Regions from separate parts of the Paenibacillus sp. FSL R10-2771 genome, predicted to be linked through region 1. Evidence: riboswitches for the same ligand, from Rfam matches in the RefSeq annotation. Region 1 holds a riboswitch; each other region holds the start of a gene.

What was found. Region 1 has a riboswitch for cyclic di-AMP ahead of NSU14_RS32210 (3D domain-containing protein). Riboswitches for the same ligand answer to the same signal wherever they lie in the genome.
Region 2: another riboswitch for cyclic di-AMP. It lies ahead of NSU14_RS06560 (alpha/beta fold hydrolase); the one in region 1 lies ahead of NSU14_RS32210 (3D domain-containing protein).
Region 3: another riboswitch for cyclic di-AMP. It lies ahead of NSU14_RS29095 (hypothetical protein); the one in region 1 lies ahead of NSU14_RS32210 (3D domain-containing protein).

The regions. Positions count from the first base shown of each region.
Region 1 covers NZ_JBBOBM010000001.1:7,433,558-7,435,821, reverse strand. The annotation lists gene NSU14_RS32215 (TatD family hydrolase) at 1-602, shown strand, start outside; cyclic di-AMP (ydaO/yuaA leader) riboswitch at 801-1,030, shown strand; gene NSU14_RS32210 (3D domain-containing protein) at 1,319-2,264, shown strand, end outside.
Region 2 covers NZ_JBBOBM010000001.1:1,551,407-1,553,670, reverse strand. The annotation lists gene NSU14_RS06565 (MerR family transcriptional regulator) at 1-183, opposite strand, end outside; gene NSU14_RS06560 (alpha/beta fold hydrolase) at 569-928, opposite strand; cyclic di-AMP (ydaO/yuaA leader) riboswitch at 936-1,069, opposite strand; gene mnhG (monovalent cation/H(+) antiporter subunit G) at 1,068-1,427, opposite strand; gene NSU14_RS06550 (Na(+)/H(+) antiporter subunit F1) at 1,417-1,710, opposite strand; gene NSU14_RS06545 (Na+/H+ antiporter subunit E) at 1,710-2,192, opposite strand; gene NSU14_RS06540 (Na+/H+ antiporter subunit D) at 2,198-2,264, opposite strand, start outside.
Region 3 covers NZ_JBBOBM010000001.1:6,753,044-6,755,307, forward strand. The annotation lists gene NSU14_RS29090 (MerR family transcriptional regulator) at 1-340, opposite strand, end outside; cyclic di-AMP (ydaO/yuaA leader) riboswitch at 944-1,111, shown strand; gene NSU14_RS29095 (hypothetical protein) at 1,287-1,733, shown strand; gene NSU14_RS29100 (hypothetical protein) at 2,080-2,264, opposite strand, start outside.

The sequences.
Region 1 (2,264 bases):
TTTATGCAGCGGTGGGCTGGCATCCACAGGATGCATTCAGTATGAAGGAGGGCGACCTCGAATGGATCGCTTCGCTTTGCAGTCATCCCAAGGTAGTGGCCATCGGTGAGATCGGACTTGACTATTATTGGGACACCTCTCCTAAGGATGTGCAGCATGAGGTATTCCGCAAGCAAATTGGCCTGGCTCGTGAACTGAAGATGCCAATCTGTATCCATAACCGCGATGCCCACGAGGATGTAATCCGGATTCTGCGGGAGGAAAAAGCGGGTGAGGTTGGAGGGGTGATGCATTCGTTCTCCGGCAGCTGGGAAAGCGCCAAAATGTGTCTGGATCTCGGCTTCCATTTGTCCTTCGGCGGACCGATTACGTTTAAGAATGCCAGGGTGCCCAAAGAGGTGCTCGCCCAGACTCCTCTGGACCGGCTGCTGATCGAAACGGACTCCCCATATTTGACTCCGCACCCCTTCCGCGGCAAGCGGAATGAGACCGCACATGTAAGACTGGTAGCGGAGGCAGCTGCGGCAATAAAAGGGATTGATTTACAGGAATTGGCGGAAATTACGTATGCGAACGCACTGGAACGATTTGGGATTGTCTGAAAACGGGAGAAAAAGCGGTGAAAAATGAAGTATAGCCGATATATTAAACTTTTATAGTCTAAAAACGGCTGAATATTACAATATTTTAATCATTTTTTTACGTAAACGTGGTTGAATCGTCCTTTACAACATGTATCAAAACAGGATATCATCTTTTCAGTGCAGTGAGCTGTTGTTACTGTGACAGTCACTATTTCATGGATCGTCTCGCTGAGTCTCCGTATGGAGAACGGGGGAACCAATAAATGCCCTGCCGCATGCCCGTACATAGAGTACAACACAGAATTGCCGCAGACTTTATTTGATTTCTTCACGTGGTCTTTGGGGTGAATTTGAGGGCAACCGCCGTGAGCGGGTGACCTGAGATAGGGCGTCTCTCTTATGCCCGAACCCGACAGCTAACCCCGTAAGCGCAAGTAAGAGAGGAAACCTCGTGCATAAACATTCCCGCGTATTCGACACCGGAGAAGCCACGAAAGAGTCCTCTGTGAACTCTTTTTTGGGCTTTTTTTTGTTTTGAATAATGCGGATGTTCCCGGCATACTGTTATATAACAGATATCCGGAGTAGCTATGCCGAGCAGGCGATCCATGAGCAGGAAACGCTGGAGCAATGCGGGCGTATCCTGTTGCAATCTCAAACCTAGTTTCGTCAGAAATGATGCAGTCACCTTGATATAACTTGGACGACGGGGCTATGTAAGGAGGATGGAGAGAGTGGGCGTATTCCAACCAGAGGTATCCCATGATTCGCAATCATCCAGCAGGTCTTTCGCATTACGGTTGAAGCAAGTGAATCCTCGCGTACTTTCACTTGCAGGTGTGATATCGATTGTTATCGCACTGTTAATTCTGCTGTACGTACACGGTCAGAGTAATAAAGAAATTATTTTAGTTATAGACGGACAGGTACAGACACTGGAGACGCGGGAAGCGCTGCTCAGTGATGTGCTGGCAAAGGAACAAATTTCGCTGCAGCCGTATGATGAGCTATCTATTGGCCTTAGTGATGAAATACAAGACGGCGACCGTGTCGTAATCACCCGTGCGCAGAAGCTTGTGCTTACTGCAGACGGTGCAACCAAGACCATATACACCACCGAGGATTCGCTCGGAGATGCCATTACCAAGCTGGGTTACAGCCTGGAGGGCAATGACAAGATTTTCCCTTCGCTTGATACCGCAGTCACACCCGACATGGAAGTCAAGATTGTCCGTATTACCAAGCAGACCGTACAGCGGACAGTAAACTTGCCTTTTAAGGTCATCAAAACCGCAGACCCCTCTCTGTATAAGGGAGACGTAAGAGTTGCACAGGCAGGCAAGCCGGGCGCGATCATCCAGCATATCGAGAAGATATATCAGGATGGGGAGCTAGTCTCCATGAATATGGTCGGCAAGGAAGTTCAGACGGTAACCAAAGATAAGGTTATTGCTGTCGGTACCAAAGCGGTTCCGAAGCCTGTTGTAGCTGCTGCAACTACATCCAAAGCAACAACAACCTCCAAATCATCCAAAGTCAGTGCGAAGAGCAACAACGTCACGAGCAAGGCAGGCGTAGATTTTGAATACAAAAAAATGATCAAAAACGTATCCATGACGGCTTATTCATCGGAAGAACCGGGAATTGGAACACGCACCGCCTCCGGCACACGCGTAACGG
Region 2 (2,264 bases), 5.9 Mb from region 1:
ACGCTCTGCACGCAGTTCACTGATCCGCTTCAGTAGTTTCAAAGTTTCATAAGGGTAAAGCACCTGGTCTCCCTGACGGGTCGCGGCTACAAAATAAGAGAAATACTCTAGCCATCTCTTCACTGTGGTCGGAGGTAATTTCGATATCGTGATCAATTCCAGCTGCGTGTAATGGCGAACCATAACATCTCTCCTCTTTCTAGTGGACTTATATATTTTAATAGTATTCGTGTTCCACGAAATAAATGTGTGAAATTACTTATTTGCGTTTTTTCGCATCAAAAACGGCCAACTGCCTGCGAAGGCAGTTGGCCGTAGATCCATCCGGATATTGTCCTCGATCCTGCCTTGACCGGTCTCCAGAAACTTGTCGTAATATTTGAGTGCTTCTTCATGAAGTGCGTGGTACATATATTGCTCTCCAGCGTGGGCCCTCCGCCGCCAAATACTTATGCAACGGGCCGATCCACTGGATATTGCAGTCCCGCCGGACCCGCCGGTTTCGCCGGAGGCTTGAGGTTACCCTTCCCTCACTGTTCAGTTCCTTGAACAACCGATCCATTCAAAGTCATAAATGACCGCACCATACTCTGCTGCAATTTCCTTCGTGCGGTCTGTCGAGCTGGGCGAGCACAGCACCACTGGAACAAGCTACGATCACAGCCTTCTCTACAGATAAAGCGTCCAATAACAGCTTCAAATCTTCACATTGTGTGTCTACGATCCGACTAATCTCCACATCCATTTTACCGGACTGCCCGTTCCCTCTTAAATCGAATACGATTACTTTCGCACGCTTGCTGAAATAATCCGCTTGCGGCTCAAACAGATGATGGGAGGTCGAATAATCATGAATAAAAACAATGGGCAGACCGTTGCCCGACATCTCGTAATACAGCGACGTTCCATTCACTTCAATATGCGGCATAAACAGTGCATCCTCTCATGAACGCTTGCGGGGTTAGCTGCCGGATTCGGGCCTGAAAGTAGCCCTACTCGTCTATCCCGAGATTCACCCCATATAACCTGGTTCCCCCGCTTCCTATAAGGAATTCAGCGATTAAGTATTATTTTGCAGACGTTTCCTGACGCTCTTCCCCCAGGACCTTCAGATCATCCTGTATGCTTCCCTTCCATAAGGGAACTCCGGAACGGTAGGCTGCCCGGCCATTTAAATGGCCTGCCACCGGTGAAGTGATGAATACAAAAACAATCGCCAGCAGCAGCTTGATATTAACCGTTCCGTCTTTAAACCAAAAGTACAGGAAGCCTCCTGTCAGCAGACACAGCACCCCGAAGGTTGCACTTTTGGTGGCCGCATGTGAACGCAGGTACACATCAGGCAGCCGGACCAAGCCGAAGGCACTTAAGCCGCAGAAGACTGCACCCATCACCACAAGAATGGAGCTAATCAGTTCACCTGTCATTCGGGTTCCCTCCATCCTCTATAACGGCTCCCCGTTCAATATATCTGGCCAGTGCCGTTGTTCCAATAAACGTCAGAATACCGATAACCAGAATAACTTCAAGAAAGTCCTGGGTATCCAGCAGCATACAGAAAACAGTGATCATTGCGAGTACATGAATGCCTATCGTATCGAGCGCGGCAACCCTGTCTGATCGGGTTGGCCCTTTCAGGAGACGGAACAGGCATGCCAGCATCGCCAGCGCCAGAATGATCATTGCCACGGTTAGCATAACTTGGATCATTACCGGGTCACCTCCATAATCGCTTGTTCGAAAGTGCCTCTAATCTGCGCGACAAGCAGCTCTGCATCTTTAATATCAAGTGCATGAATGTACAGCGTCCTGCCATCCTTCGAAACATCAAGAGTCAGGGTTCCCGGCGTCAGACAGATCAGGCACGATAACAGCGTAACCTCCCAAGCCGAGGTCAAGGCAGTCTCATAAGCAAAGATACCGGGACGTATAGCCAGCTTTGGACGGATGATATGGCCGATGACCACGAAATTCGAGACCGTAAGTTCACGGGCAAAGATCAGCAGAAGCTTCAGTATAGCCCATATACGTATGAGATAGAATGGCCGGGTCCGGGCCAGGGATTTCGTCAAAATCAGCAATAATATAATACCGATGACGTAGCCGGCTATGAAGCTTGAGCCAGAGCCATCGTTATTTATCGCCATCCACAGAAAGGCAATCAACAGATTTAAGAGGAATTGTAGGGCCATCTTCTCTACTCCTTCATTATGGCTTCAATGTACCGCGCAGGTGACGCCAAAACCTCGCCTGCCTGCGATACA
Region 3 (2,264 bases), 680 kb from region 1:
AGTTCTTCAGCTTGTATTTCATAAGCTCCAGTGCCGCCGTAAGTTCCGTGAGCTGCTCTTCAATCAACGTTTTATGCCTGTCCAGCACACTGTAGCATTCCTCGTAGTCCTCTTCCGCTGAAGCCCTGATATATTCTTGAATGGTGCGCAGTGGCATATGGGTTCTTTTGAGAATAGCGACGAAATGCACCCGGTCCAGCTCACGCCTGCTGTATGCCCGCTGGCCGTTCTCCTTGCGGCTTGCCGGGGGCAGGAGCTTGATTTTCTCATAATAGCGGATGGTATCCTGGCTGAGTCCTGTCCGCTCTGCTACCTCGGCGATCGTAAAAACAGGCTCCATTGGCTGCTGGCCTCCTTCTTAATCTAGCTTCTTAATCCAGCTTCTTAGTTTGGCTTTCAGTCTTGGTAATTTACTGACCGTCTGCCCTTACAGATTCAAATAATAATCCCTGGAGTAGGGTCCAAGTCAAGCATTCGGGAAGCGGGAATTAGGCCCTCCCGGATGTATGGTTTGTGCGGCTAGAAAGGTACACTTTTCGTAGAATCAGGTTCTAATTCAGGTACAAATTGTAAACCGCCATAATTACTCTAATAACACATTCACGAATCTATTTGCCAGACGGGTAACGCTTACTTCATCTTCAATCTCTCATTATCTCCCGATTACTCACTAATACGCCATTTCACAAAAAATCAATATCGACGGCGTTTCCGGTCTAACGCATTAATATTTCCGGAGTTCCCTCACCGCTACCTCCCAAAAATAAAAAACGGCGATTGAGCGAGATAAACGGATGATAATCGGCCACATATATGGTTTTAGTCTCCAATATTCCTCGCGAAGCAGCAATTTATTGCAAATCCGGCGCAGAAGCACTCTTTTCCATTTTTACAAAGACAATCCTGAAAGGGTATGATTCGTGTTGAAAGTTACCAGCGATAATGTGAATGCACGCTGAATTTCCGCCAAGCGGAAAACGGGGGAACCATCAGGCCGCAGGCCTACTTGGGGTGAATCCGAAGGAGACTTCAATTACGCAGTCTCAAAAGGTAGGGCGACTCTCACCGTCCGAATCCGACAGCTAACCCCGTAAGCGTAAAGAGAGAGATCTTGATCCGCCACGATTTTGCCCCAGGCTTCTTACGCCTGTAACAAAACCGCAGCAGAGGTCCTCCTCTGTCTGCGGTTTTTTGCGCACTTATTCCGGCGGATCAGCATTTCGGCAAACCTATCAACTACATATCCAAACTATAAATCGCCCACATTCAGGAAGGAACGTGTCCACATGCCAGACCCATTATCGTCCAATGCAGTTCCCGCTGCCGGATTCACCAGCTATATTGAGCAATATAGCGGAACCATCTATGCGCTAAGCTGTCTCCTGCTGGAGAAGGGCGCCCGCGCCGATCAAGCCGCAATTGCTACATTCGCGGCACTCTATGAGCCTTGGCTCAAGGGCAGCATCCAAGCAGATGCTTACTCCCTTGCCTCCTACAGGGAATGCATCCGGCAATGCTCGCTGGTTGCTCAAGACCGCGGCCGCTGCTCTTCTGCCCTGCTCACCTGGGAGGATCAGATCGCCAGCGCCTTATGGTACGGCATCCAGCTGCCGCTGCCCGAGATCAGCCTCATCCTGCAGCGAAGCGTTCCTGAGCTGAAAGCGCAGCTCAGAGGGATTCGCGAACAGATGGCTGCTGCGCGGCCAGCTGTCCCGCGTCCGTCGGCGGGATAGGGAGCTGGGTGGGGCCTGCAACAATAGACTCAAGCATGCTGCTGCGATCCATGCGGACTGTAGATCCGTTATTTCGCCCAATCAGTCGAATCAGCGATCCATGCGGACTCAGAGGACCTTAACTAACCAGTTTCGCCTCATTTTGAGCTCCTTCGAACAATATAAGCGCGCCTGAGTCCGCAACGGGCAAAAAAGCAGGCTTTTTCACAAAATAAGGTCCTCTCAGTCCGCGTAGCAAGCGCTGCATAGAGTAAATCCGCTGACGTCGTACATATTAATAAAAGCCGCAGCATCCGCCACGGCTCTCCATTTGCTAATGCTATGCTATCTGTTCCAGTGCCAGAAATCAGCGCTTGCCCTTGCCGCCCTTGGCGAACCGCCAAAAAGCCATGCAGCATCCGAGCAGCCCGACGCCCAGCAAGATGGTCTGCAGTGCTCCCAGCCAGGTTGATTTGTCCGACGGGATCAGGCTGCTGATAATGATCAGCAGGATGGAGACCACGACCAGCACGGGGGTTTGTCTACTTTTTT